DNA from 3 places in the Sphingomonas sp. LR59 genome. Region 3 is predicted to be linked to each of the others. Evidence: riboswitches for the same ligand, from Rfam matches in the RefSeq annotation. Region 3 holds a riboswitch; each other region holds the start of a gene.
The links. Region 3 has a riboswitch for cobalamin ahead of QP164_RS06120 (DUF1636 domain-containing protein). Riboswitches for the same ligand answer to the same signal wherever they lie in the genome.

Region 1: linked by a shared signal. The riboswitch ahead of QP164_RS07090 (TonB-dependent receptor) and the one ahead of QP164_RS06120 (DUF1636 domain-containing protein) in region 3 are both predicted to bind cobalamin.
Region 2: linked by a shared signal. The riboswitch ahead of QP164_RS05215 (HoxN/HupN/NixA family nickel/cobalt transporter) and the one ahead of QP164_RS06120 (DUF1636 domain-containing protein) in region 3 are both predicted to bind cobalamin.

The regions. Positions count from the first base shown of each region.
Region 1 covers NZ_JASPFL010000001.1:1,565,763-1,570,038, forward strand. Annotated here, with positions in the region: gene QP164_RS07085 (pyridoxamine 5'-phosphate oxidase family protein) at 1-340, opposite strand, end outside; gene QP164_RS07090 (TonB-dependent receptor) at 496-2,535, opposite strand; cobalamin riboswitch at 2,705-2,941, opposite strand; gene QP164_RS07095 (DUF2946 family protein) at 3,132-3,500, shown strand; gene QP164_RS07100 (TonB-dependent receptor) at 3,580-4,276, shown strand, end outside.
Region 2 covers NZ_JASPFL010000001.1:1,137,465-1,141,740, forward strand. Annotated here, with positions in the region: partial or broken gene cobN (cobaltochelatase subunit CobN) at 1-207, opposite strand, end outside; gene cobW (cobalamin biosynthesis protein CobW) at 216-1,253, opposite strand; cobalamin riboswitch at 1,360-1,573, opposite strand; gene QP164_RS05215 (HoxN/HupN/NixA family nickel/cobalt transporter) at 1,627-2,649, opposite strand; cobalamin riboswitch at 2,859-3,076, opposite strand; gene QP164_RS05220 (PepSY-associated TM helix domain-containing protein) at 3,107-4,243, opposite strand; gene QP164_RS05225 (TonB-dependent receptor) at 4,243-4,276, opposite strand, start outside.
Region 3 covers NZ_JASPFL010000001.1:1,350,427-1,354,702, reverse strand. Annotated here, with positions in the region: gene QP164_RS06130 (NAD(P)/FAD-dependent oxidoreductase) at 1-1,371, opposite strand, end outside; gene cobO (cob(I)yrinic acid a,c-diamide adenosyltransferase) at 1,439-2,044, shown strand; cobalamin riboswitch at 2,236-2,429, shown strand; gene QP164_RS06120 (DUF1636 domain-containing protein) at 2,602-3,009, shown strand; partial or broken gene cobT (nicotinate-nucleotide--dimethylbenzimidazole phosphoribosyltransferase) at 3,006-4,018, shown strand; gene QP164_RS06110 (histidine phosphatase family protein) at 4,027-4,276, shown strand, end outside.

The DNA of each region.
Region 1 (4,276 bases), 220 kb from region 3:
GAGGAAAATACCGATCGAGATCCTTGGTCCAGTGATCGGCGAACGCGACTTTGTCCTCGATTAGCGCAGCGGCTCCTTCGACAGCTACAAACAGCGGGGGACCACCGAGCATACCGACGGCGCCGGTATAGCTAAGCGTGACGTGAGGATCGGCGCGCAGGTCAGCAATCTTCCGTGATTTTTCGTAGGCAAAAAAGTAGCTGTCACCTTGATATTCGACATCGCCATTGTTGCTCATCGGGCGGGCCGTCATCGTTCCGTTGGATGAGCGAGTGGCCATCATTGTGAAGTCCAACTTTGCCATCTTTTTCGACAGTTCGTGTAGGCTGAGGTCCGACATCGTATTGCTCCTTCAAAGTGGGCTATGACATTTGCTCGAGTGTTTACAACGAACGTGGTGATGTGTCGGCCGCGTGAGATAACGGGAGTGTTTTATCCATACCGAAATTCAATGGTCGCCAGCTTCATCCGAAGCTGGCGACCATCTGGCACTGCCTAGAAATTCACCCGGGCACCCAGGCGCAAGGTGCGTGGCTCAACTACGCGGCTCAACCGGCCATCCGTCGGCCCTGAGGCGTCGAACGAGGGAATGTAGGACTCGTAGAAATAGGCGATGTCCTTGTCGCGGCTGTCGAGGATGTTGAGCACCTCACCGTACACGTCGAACCGCCCGATCTTGCGAGCCGCGCGGACGTTGACGACGGTGCTTCCTGTATCTCGGACGCTGTTGTCTTCGATCAAAGGATAGGGCCCAAGGTGGCGGACGCGAGCGCTTGCCTCCCAAGGATTGAGCACCAGCGCGATCCCGGCGGATGCGGCGTTCTCGAAGGCGTTGGGAATGCGATCGCCATTGTCGTTGCGCGATCGGCTTGCCGTATAGTTGCCGTCGATCGCAAGCCACGGCCTGGGCCGCCAGAACGCCACCAGTTCATAGCCACGACGCTCGCTGGCACCGGTCGGTTCAACCGCGTTGGAATCTCCAACGAAGCGCAGTTCGCTGTCGACGTCGAGCCACCAATAGGTCGCGGTCAGCGTAATGCCGGGTAACTGCCACCGGGCGCCGACTTCACGGCCGTTGCCGCGGACCAGCACAGGCACCGGCGTTTCGACGTTTACCGCGCCGCGGACGTCGTTGGAGTGGAACCCACGTCCCCAGTTGCCGTAGAACTCCAGCCGATCGGTCGGCGAGTACGCGATCGATGCCTTGGGCGACAGGGTCGTGTCGTCGCCACTGCCTTCCCCGGCCAACACGGCCGCCTGATCCCGCGCGCGAACGACGTAGTGATAATAATCTCCACGAACCCCACCGATCAGGCGGAGGCCCGTAACCGGCGTCCACGTCGCTTCGCCATACAATGCCGCCGACGCTTCCTCGACATGGTAGCGACCGAGCGACGACAGGAACGATCGCGCGCTGGTGCGATAGACACCGACGCTGCCGATATGGTCGTAGCGCTCTTCGGTACCGAGCGAGACGGCGAGAGCTGGTGCGAGCGTCCAACGCTTTTCGCCCCTCGCGCCGACGATCCAGCGTTTGTCGAACTGGCGGATCTGTGCGCTGGTCCCGTCCGGGTCGGTGTAGGTCGGGTTCGAATACATCGACCAGTCGTAGAACTGACCATAGACATTGGCGTGCCAGTCAGGCTGGCGGACCGCGACGTTGCCGACGAGCCGTGTCGTTTCGCCGCGTGCCGTCGGATCGGGTGAGCAGAACACGTCCTTGCAGAGCGCGGTACCAATTATGCGCTCGGGAATCTGTTCGGTCGGACGCCAGGTCGCGCGGTAGGCGTTGAGCGAGGCTTCGACCTGGCCTGCGCCAGCTGGAGCGGTATACTTCGCGAAGCCAGATGCGTGTCGCAGATGCTCAGGCTCCTCCCATGGTCCGTCGTAGACCTTGGTTTGCGCGACGAGCGTCAGTTTCCCCGGACCAATCCCGTCAATCGTCCCGCCCGCGGCGATCCGACCATAGCCATAAGAGCCGCCCTCGACCGAAAGCCACGGCCGGGCAAAGCTGTCGATCGTGGTCATGTAGGCAGCCCCCGCCAGCGCGAAGTCGCCGCCATCGGCACGGTATGGCCCTTTGCGAAAATCCTCGCGCGCGACGATCTCCGGGATCAGTCCGTTGAGATCGAGATAGCCTTGGCCATGACCGTGGGTGCGCAGGTTCATTTGCACCCCGTCGATATAAGTTGTGAAGTCCGAACCGTGATCGAGATTGAAGCCACGCAGGAAATACTGGTTGGCCTTGCCGCTTCCCGAATGCTGCGCAGCGACCATGCCAGGTATCGCCTCTAGCAGTTCGGCAACGCGCAGCAGCGGGCGAACCAGAAGGTCGGCACCGGCGACGGTGCCCTCACTTGCTGCATGCGCAACACCGATCTTCGCTTCGCCGCGGCCGAACACGACAATGTCGTTTGGTGCCTGTGACGGCACAGCCTCGGTGTCTTGCCCCTGAGCCCATGCTGGTGTGGTGCTACATGCCGAAGCTATAGCCACGCATTCGAGCCATTTTGTTCGTAATCTCAGATTCTTCATGTCCGTCCCCCGTGCGCCAAGCGACTTCGGACGGGGGCGTCCGCTGCGAACGGTCGGCACGCGTCGACAGGCGGACGCAAGCGCCCGCGACACGAACCGATGCGACCCCCGCCGCTCGTTCGTCGCTCAGACGGAAGAACCGTGCCCCGACCATCCCCTGGACCAAAGCAAGAGCGACCAGACGCTGGCAGGTCTCCTGGCTCACGGGTCGTCGCTCGATATACGGCCTTCCCGGATCTCGGCCGTTACGGCGTTGGTCCAGTGGCTGCACCCTCCAGAAGAGGACGCGATGTACGTCTCGCTCGCCGCTTACAGTTGCAGGGACAGCCTCGGCTTCGGGAGAGCGTCTCCCACACCGTGTTCCCTATTAAGTCCCTCTCGGGACACCAGCGCGATCATTGTCGGGTCGGAGATACCTCTCCGGCCTGACGGACAATGCGTACCGGGGAAGGTTCCGATCGGCAAGACAGCCTCGGCCTTCTCTGATCCCGTCCGTTTACAGGGGAGATCGACACGGCAATGACAGGACTGCCTGCCTGCGCTACCCGCATTCGGTGTTCGCCGTTCGTCGCCTCCTAGCGCAACGCTACTTCGCTGTGCTCGTATGCGCGGCAACGCTGTTGCTCAAGCTGCTGGTACCGGCCGGGTACATGATTGGCAGCGAGCACGGCCGGATCACGATCGAGCTCTGTTCCGGCGTGGCTCCTCGAGCCGTAACGATGGCAATGCCGGGGATGCACGGCGACATGCCCGATCACGGCAAGTCGAAGGATCATGGCAAGGCTGACATGCCCTGCGCCTTTGCGGGCCTGTCGGCAGCATCGCTCGGTGCGATCGATCCTATTCAGCTCATCACCTTAATCGTTTTCGTCATGGCGGTCGGGCTGTCACCGGCCGTGCTGCCGGCGATCATTCGCCGCAGCCATCTTCGGCCTCCGCTTCGAGGTCCACCGGCCCTCCTTTGACCACCTGATCGCGTGCTCCTTCAGGAGCAACCACGTCCACGGCTCGCGTGCTTTCGCGGGGCCGGTCAAAGGCCTATTCATGATCCGATCCCACTTGTTGGCGGGGGCATGCCTGCCCTGCCTCCTGCTCGCCGTACCAGCATCTGCTCAGGATCTGGTGGCCCCTCCCACGAAGGCCGACGCAACGGCGACCAACACGCTGAGCGATGGACCAGCGGAAACCAACGACATTATCGTCACCGCGCTGAAACGCCCGCAAGCGCTCAAGGACGTGCCCGCAAGCGTCACCATCCTTCCTGCCGACCTGCTGCGCCGCCTCAATGCGCAGGACTTCTCCCGCGTCGCGGACTCCGTGCCGGGCCTGGCCTTCGCGACCACCGGGCCCGGCAACTCGCAATATATCATACGCGGGATCGGCGGGGTGGGGTTCGTCCAGTCGCCGACGACGGGCGTCTACCTCGACGAGACCCCGCTTCAGACCCGCGCACTCCGCGGCTTTTCGCAGCCCGACCCGCAGCTGTTCGACGTCGCTCGGGTCGAAGTGCTGCGCGGACCGCAAGGCGTGTTGTTCGGGTCGTCGTCGATGGGCGGCCTGGTCCGCATCGTGACCAACCAGCCGGATGCCACCAAGATCGCCGCACTGAGTCAGGCGAGCGTTGCGACCGTTACCGATGGCGGCACGAGCTGGGACGCCAAGGCGATGCTCAATCTGCCGATCGCAGCCGATACGCTGGCGCTGCGCATATCGGGCGGGTTTGTCCGGCAGGGCGGCTGGA
Region 2 (4,276 bases), 210 kb from region 3:
GAGTGGATGCTGGAGCGCGGTCAGGTTCGCCAGGCGTAGCGACGGCAATCGGCTTCCGGCAGCGTCCGCACGTCTCCAGCCCGCAGCGAATGCGCCGAGGTCACCGTCTGAGAAGGAAAGGACGACGAGGTCCGCAGGGGATTGGGCGAGGTCCTGCGGGACCGCGCTTTCCTCCAGCCCGTGGGTCTCGCGGAAGACGACGTGCATCGTCGGCCTCAGGCGTCCAGCGCGGCCTTGATGCGGGCCTCGTCGATGCGGTCGTGCTCGGCGATGACCACCAGTTGCGTGCGGCGCTGTTCGCCGGCGCGCCATGGGCGGTCGTACTGCGTGCGGACGCGCGCGCCGACCGCCTGGACGAGCAGGCGCATCGGCTTGCCGGTGACGGCTGCATAGCCCTTCACGCGGAGGATGTCCGCGCTGCGGGCGAGCGCCTCGATCTTCGCGGTCAGGTCGGCGGGGTCGGCGATCTCGCCCAGCTCGACGACGACGCTGTCGAAATCGTCATGCTCGTGATCGTCTTCGCCGTCGTGATGCGAGGGGCGGCTGGCGATGTCGTCCTCGGCAGCGGCGTTGAGGCCCAGGATCACGCGCGGATCGATGATGCCGTCGGTGAGGTCGATGACCGGCAGCGGTCGTGCGGACCCGGCAGCGATCACCGCGCGCGCCTTGGCGACGCCTTCGGGTCCGGCGAGATCGACCTTCGTCAACAGCACCAGATCGGCGCAGGCGAGCTGGTCCTCGAACACTTCCGACAAAGGCGTCTCGTGATCGACGCTCGGGTCGGCAGCGCGTTGTGCATCGAGCGCGGCGACGTCGGGTGCGAAGCGACCGGCGGCGACCGCTTCGGCATCGGCGAGTGCGATGACGCCGTCGACGGTGATGCGTGAGCGGATCGCGGGCCAGTCGAATGCCTTGAGCAGCGGCTTGGGCAGCGCGAGGCCGGACGTCTCGATCAGGATGTGGTCGGGGCGCGGGTCGAGCGCGAGCAGCGTCTCGACGGTCGGGATGAAGTCGTCTGCCACGGTGCAGCAGATGCAGCCGTTCGCCAGCTCGACGACGTTCTCGGCCGGGCAATCCGGAATCGCGCAGCCCTTGAGGATGTCGCCGTCGATCCCCAGAGTGCCGAACTCGTTGACGACGACGGCGAGCCGGCGGCCGTTCGCATGACGGATCAGGTGGCTGATGAGCGTAGTCTTGCCGGCGCCCAGGAAGCCGGTGACGATGGTAACGGGGACCTTTGAAAGATCGGACATGATTATTTCCTCGACGTCTAAAGCACACGCACGCACGACCTTTCGGTCGCACGCGTTCGTCGCTCAGACGGAGTACCGTGCCGCGACCATCCCCTGGATCGTAGCAAGAGCGACCATAACGCTGGCAGGTCTCCTGGCTCGCGGGTCGAGGCTCGACGTACGCCTTCCCAGGTTTCCCCAGTGGCTGCCCTCCGAAACGAAGGACGTGTGCGTCTCGCTCACCGCTTACAGTTGCAGGGACAGCCGCGGCATTGGGAGGACTCCTCCCGCACCGCATTCCCATTCAAGCCCTTCCGGGCACCGGCGCGATCTGTGAGGTTCGGTGAAACCGAGCCTCGGGGGTGGGTTAGAGGACTTTCCGCCACGCCGCCAGCTATCCGTGCACGACCTCGATCTCATCGAAGCGTTTCCAGCGGTAGATGGCGAAGCTCAGGACCCAGCACAGCACGAACAGGCCGATGATCGCGAAGCCCAGGCCGTTGAAGTTCTCGCCGAGTGCGGCTGCCAGATCCCAGATGCCGCCGGTCAGGCCGAGCTTTGCGCCAAGCAGCGCGAGCGTCTCGATCCCGCCGATCGCTATCGCGACGATCGCGGAGATCAGCGTAATGGTGATGTTGTAATAAAGTTTGCGGATCGGCTTCACGAACGCCCATTCGTACGCGCCGAGCATGACGACGCCGTCCGCGGTGTCGACCAGCGCCATGCCGGTCGCGAACAGCACCGGGAGCACGAGGACGATGCCGATCGAGAGACCGTCGGCGGCCTGACTGGCGGAAAGGCCCAGGATCGCAACCTCCGTGGCGGTGTCGAAGCCTAGCCCGAATAAGAAGCCGAGCGGTGCCATATGCCAGCTGCGCGTGACCAGCCGGAACATCGGCCGGAACAGCCGTGCGAGCAGCCCGCGGTTGCCGAGCAGCAGGTCGAGATCCTCCTCGACATACGTCCCGCCGCTGCGGACATGACCGAAGGTGCGCCAGACCGAGCGGAGTATGATCAGGTTCATCGCTGCGATCGTGAACAGGAACAGCGCGGAGATCGTCGTCGCGACCACGCCGCCGACCTGCTTGAATGCCTCGAACTGCGACAGCGCACTGGCGGTGAGCGCGATCGCGACGGCAGCGATCAGCACGATCCCCGAATGGCCGATCGCGAACCAGAAGCCGACCGCGATCGGCCGCTGGCCGTCCTGCATGAGCTTCCGCGTCACGTTGTCGATCGCGGCGATGTGGTCCGCATCGACCGCGTGGCGCAGGCCGAGACCCCAGGCCAATAACGCCGTGCCTAGCATCAGCGGTTGCGCATGGAACAGCGAGAATGCCCAGCACCAGGCGGCGATGTTGGCCACGATTAGCCCAATGAACATCCAGCCGATGCGCTTGCGTGTCGAAACTCGCATCGGTCGCTCAATCGTTAAAGTCGTCATGCAATAGCCCCGCAGCGTCCGACGAGGACGGGGGCCTGCCGCGAACGGCCGGGCCATACGACGACCGGACGCCATGAGCGGCCGACGCACGACGCCGATGCGGCCCCCGCCACATGGTCGTCGCTCAGCCAGTGTCACGCAGGCGGCGTTCACCGTGCCTCGGCCACCCCCTGGACCGGGACAAGAGCGACCAGACGCCGGCAGGTCTCCTGGCTCGCGGGTCAAGGCTCGGCGCACCGCCTTCCCAGGCCTTGCGGCCCAGTGGCTGCCTTCGCGCAGAGGGCTCGTGCGCTTCGCTCGCCGCTTACAGTTGCAGGGACAGCCGCGGCATAAGACGGCGAACCGTCCGCACCGCATTCCCAATCAAGCCCTTCCGGGCACCGACGCGATCTAGCAAGCCACCGGTCGAACCGGCCGCTCGGGCGTCGTGCTAGCCGGGTTCGTGCCGGGTGCCAATCGTCCTTTGCGGGTGCCGCCGTCGTTGCCAGCGCAGCACGCCGGTTACGAACAGCGCGATCGGGACGATCCCGGCGGCGAAGGCGAGAACGCGTCCTGGCAGTCCGAACGCCTCGCCGCCGTGCAGCGGGTGGAGCCAGTTCATCACGGTGTCGCCGCGTGTCTCGGCGAGGCCGTTGCGGGTCGCGAGGATGGCGCCGGTATAGGGATCGAGCCAGACGTTAGTGCGCGGAAAGCGGCGGCTTGGCTCGCCGTCCTGCGCGAGGTTAATCCGCATGGTGCCGGTCGGCGAGGCGGGGGTTTCGATCCAGGCGAGCGCGGCACCGGGAAAGCGGCGCTCGGCGACCGTGACCAGTCGGTCGACCGATAAGGGCTCGCCCGGCGCGACAACCTTAAGCGACGGCATGTGGTATAGCGGTGAGGCGCGTCCGATTACGGAGCGCGTCTGGTCGGGGAGGTCGAGCATCACCCCGGTCGCGGTGACGACGAGCAGCAGGATCGCGCCGGCCACGCCGATCAGCTTGTGCCAGTCGTACAGCCGCCGGATCGGGGCGGCGTCGCGCTTGAAGCGGAGCGCGCGCCACCAGCCGCCGGGGCGCGGCCACCACGCCCAGATCCCGCTGGCGATCATCAGCAGCATAACGATTCCTGCGATCCCCATGACGATGCCACCGGGTTTCTCAAGTAGCAGCCGGTAATGGAGGTCGTAGATCCAGGTGACGATGGTATCGCCCCAGAAGCCGGTGCGGATCGTCGTCAGCCGCACCGGGTCGATCCAGGCAAGCAGGGGCGCGAAGTCGCGACCGGTGGTTTCCTTGGGCTTATAATAGCGGACCGGGATCGCGCCGCCATCCGTCGTGACTTCGATCCGCCACGCGCCGGTGCGACCCGGATGCTCACGGTGGAGCGTGTCGACGACCGCTTGCCACGATACCGGCCGCGCACCGTTCGGTATCGCGCGCAACGCCGGGCTGAGCGCCGCGTCGATCTCCGGATAGAAGACGAGGATGCTGCCGGTCAGCCCGGCGAACGCGAACAGCGCGCCGATCGACAGCCCCAGCCAGAGGTGGATGCGCCGCACGATCACGCGCAGCGGTGGCCGGCGTGTCATCAGAGCGTCAACCGGACCGCACCGAACAGCGAT
Region 3 (4,276 bases):
CAACGCAGTGATCGCGAACTCCGGCAGGCATTCCGACAAATCCGTCATATGCACGCCCGGTTTGTACGACGGGATCACCGAGCCCAGCGCGGTCGACGCACGCCCTGCGAGCAGGTCGCCAATGCGTTGCGCAGGCGCCTTGTAGTTCGAGCCGCCGGCGACATAGGCGCGCGATTCCCAGTGGCGTTGCAGTTCGATCCCCGCCAGCGGGTGGCCGGGATAATCGCGCTCGGGGTCGATGCCGATGACGATCCCCGAGTTCGCGTTGCGTTCGTTGCGCGAATATTGGCTCATGCCATTGGTGGCGACGCGGCCCTCCTCCGAAGTCGCTGCGACGACGGTGCCGCCCGGGCACATGCAGAAGCTATAGACGGTCCGACCGTTCTTGCAGTGGTGCGACAGGCTGTACGCCGCCGCCCCGAGATCCGGATGGCCCGCGCACGGCCCGAACCGGGCTTCGTCGATCCACGACTGCGGATGCTCGATGCGGACACCGATCGAGAACGGCTTCGCCTCGACGTGGACACCCTTGGCATGCAGCATCTCGAATGTGTCCCGCGCGCTGTGCCCGACCGCGAAGACGACGTGGTTGGCTTCGAGATAGTCGCCGGTGCTCAGGTGGAGCCCGCGGAGCTGGCGCGTGCCGGCGTCCTCGACGATGTCGAGACCGTCGACGCGCGTCGAGAAGCGGTATTCGCCGCCGAGCGCCTCGATCGTCTCGCGCATGCTCTCGACCATCGTGACGAGGCGGAAGGTGCCGATGTGCGGGTGCGCTTCGGTGAGGATCTCGGGCGGCGCGCCGGCCTTCACGAATTCGGTCAGGACTTTCCGGCCGAGATGGCGCGGGTCCTTGATCTGGCTCCAGAGCTTGCCGTCGGAGAAGGTGCCGGCGCCGCCTTCGCCGAACTGGACGTTGGATTCGGGATTGAGGACGCTCTTGCGCCAGAGGCCCCAGGTGTCCTTGGTGCGCTCGCGGACGACCTTGCCGCGGTCGAGGATGATTGGGCGGAACCCCATCTGCGCGAGGATCAGGCCCGCGAATAGGCCGCAGGGCCCCGCGCCGACGACCACCGGGCGGGGGCCGGTGTAGCTCGGGCCGCCCTTGGTGACGAAGCGATACCCCGTGTCGGGGGTGCGCTGGACGTGGCGATCCTTGCGGAAGCGCGTGAGGACGGTGTCCTCGTTCTTCAGCGTGACGTCGACCGAATAGACGAGCTGGATGTCCATCTTGTCGCGCGCATCGTGCGCGCGCCTCGCGATCGTGTAGCGGATCAGGTCGCGCGGGGTTACGCGCAGGCGATCGCGGATCGCGGCGGGGAGCGCTTCGTCGGCATGGTTGAGCGGCAGCTTGAGGTCGGTGATGCGGAGCATGCTCGGTCCTCTAGCGCCGCGCGGCGTGATCCGCCATCGGCAGTACAGAGCGCGAGCGCGAGAGGACATGATCATGCGGACCGACGACGAGCAGAATGCCAGGAGCGCCAAGCGGAAAGAGGTCCATGATAAGATCGTCGCGAGCAAGACGATCGAGAAGGGGCTGATCATCGTCCACACCGGCAAGGGCAAGGGCAAGTCGACCGCCGCGTTCGGCATGGCGGTGCGGATGATCGGCCATGGGCGCAAGGTCGGCGTGGTACAGTTCGTCAAGGGCGCGATGGCAACCGGCGAGAAGGCAATCTTCGATGCGTTCCCGGACCTGTGCGAGTTCAAGCCGATGGGGGAGGGGTTCACCTGGGATACGCAGGATCGTGCGCGCGATATCGCAGTGGCGCGCGAGGCGTGGGACGAGGTCAAGCGGATGATCGCGGATCCGTCCTATGCGATGGTGGTGGCTGACGAACTGAACATCGTGCTGCGGTATGAGTATCTGCCGGTCGACGAGGTGCTGGCGGTGTTGGCGGCGAAGCCTGAGATGACGCATGTCGTGGTGACCGGGCGGAACGCGCCCGACGCGCTGATCGAGGCGGCGGACCTGGTAACCGAGATGACGCAGGTGAAGCACCCGTTCCGGTCGGGCGTTAAGGCGCAGGCGGGCGTGGAGTTCTAGGCGGCTCCGTACTCTGCGGCCCAAAACAGCCACCGTCCGTCATCCTGACGAAAGTCAGGATCCAGAGCCACGAAGGCCACCGCCCGTTACCCTGGATCCTGACTTTCGTCAGGATGACGGGAGCGCGTGGGGATGGCTGGCGGACTTCTAACCGACGTAGCCGTGTCTTGCGCCGTGTCTTCCTCCCGCCTATCGATCCCCCCGCGACAGGTTCCCCCGACGCTCACGCGTAGGGAAATGAAAATGGGAACGGGAAACACCCGGCTGCCCCTGCAACTGTACGCGGCGAGCCATCGTGCCTCATGCCATTGGGATACTCCCGAGAAGGCGGCGCGGACGGCGTTGACCCGCGAGCCAGGAGACCTGCCCGTCGCGGTCGTCTTTCGTCCGGCCAGGGTGCGCCGAACGGACGGGTAACACCCCGAGCGACGACATCGCTTCGCGTCGCGCGGAGGCTGGAGGCGTGCGCCTCTCGCCCTTCGTGCAGTGCGGGATCGACTGTCCGAAGGGGTTCCTATGCCAAATCTACATAATGCTGCGACCGTTCGGGAACGGACATGCTGAAGCCCGCCGAGGACGGCGTCGCGGTGGTCGCGTGCAACACGTGCCGCCATTCGGCCGATGCGCGCGACGACGAGCAGGGCCAGCGCGGCGGCGCGCGGCTCGTGCAGGCGCTGAAGACGGTGCAGCAGAGCGACCCGGCCTATGCCGACGTCGCGGTGCAGGAGATGCCCTGCCTATTCGCATGCCAGGATTTCTGCACGATCCACCTGCGCGCACCCGCCAAGGTCGGCTATGTGCTCGGCCGGTTCGAACCGACCGAAGACGCCGCGCGCGCGATCCTCGATTACGCGAGGCTCTACGGCGAGAGCGCGTTCGGGCAGGTGCCGTTCAAGCAATGGCCGCAGGGCGTGAAGGGACATTTCATCACCCGCACGCCGCCCGAAGGCTTCGTCGTCGAATGACCGCGTTCGCGACGCCCGCCGGGTTTCTGGCGGCCTTGCGCGGCTTGCCGCAGGCGGACGCGGCGGCGCGATCCGCGGCGATCGCCCGGCAAGGCGAACTGACCAAGCCCCTGGGTCGCTAGGGCTGCTGGAGGATATCGCGGTGTTCATGGCCGGCTGGCAGGGCAACCCGCTGCCTCGGCTCGATCGTGGCAGCGCGGTGGTGTTCGCGGGCAATCACGGCATCGTCGCGCGCGGCGTCAGCGCGTTTCCGGCTTCCGTCACCGCGCAGATGGTGGCCAATTTCGAGCATGGTGGCGCGGCGATCAACGCGCTGTCACGTGCGGCTGGCCTCGATCTGAAGATCGTGTCGCTCGAGCTCGACCGGCCGACGGCGGATTTCACGCAAGCGCCTGCGATGTCGGAGGACGAGTGCCTTGCCGCGTTGAACGCGGGCGCGGCTGCCGTCTCGGACGCGCCGGACTTGGTGGTGCTCGGCGAGATGGGGATCGGCAATTCGACGACCGCCGCGGCGCTGTGCCTGGCGAGCTTCGGCGGGTCGGCGAGCGACTGGGTGGGGCCGGGAACCGGGGTCGACGATGACGGCATCGCGCGGAAGATCGCGGTCGTCGAGGCTGGGGTCACGCTGCACCGGGACGCGCTGAGCACGCCGTTCGAGATTTTGCGGCGGCTCGGCGGACGCGAGTTAGCGGCGATCGCGGGGGCGGTGGTCGCGGCACGGCAGGCGGGCGTGCCGGTGATGCTCGATGGGTTCATCTGCTGTGCGGCGGTCGCGACATTGGCGGCGGCGTGTCCGGACATTCTGGCGCACTGCCTTGCCGGACATGTCTCGGCCGAGCCGGGGCACCGTCTTCTGCTTGAGCGAATGGGCCTCGACCCGTTGCTCTCGCTCGGGATGCGGCTGGGCGAGGGCAGCGGCGCTGCGACCGCAACATTGCTGATTCGAGCCGCGCTGGCCGTGCATGCCGAGATGGCGACGTTCGCCGAGGCGGGCGTTTCGGCGGCGTGAGCGCGTACATGCTGCACCTGATGCGGCATGGTGCGCCCGACGTGGCGGGGCGAATGCTCGGGCGGACCGACGACCCGGTAACCAAGGGAGGGATTGCCGCCTGTATGGCACGCGCCGAGAGTCTTGCGATCGAACGGATCGAGGCCTCCGATCTGATCCGCGCACGCGCCTGTGCGGCGGCGATCGGTGAACCGCGAGGCGTTGCGGTCGAGGTCGACCCACGCTGGCGCGAACTCGATTTCGGGGCATGGGACGGGC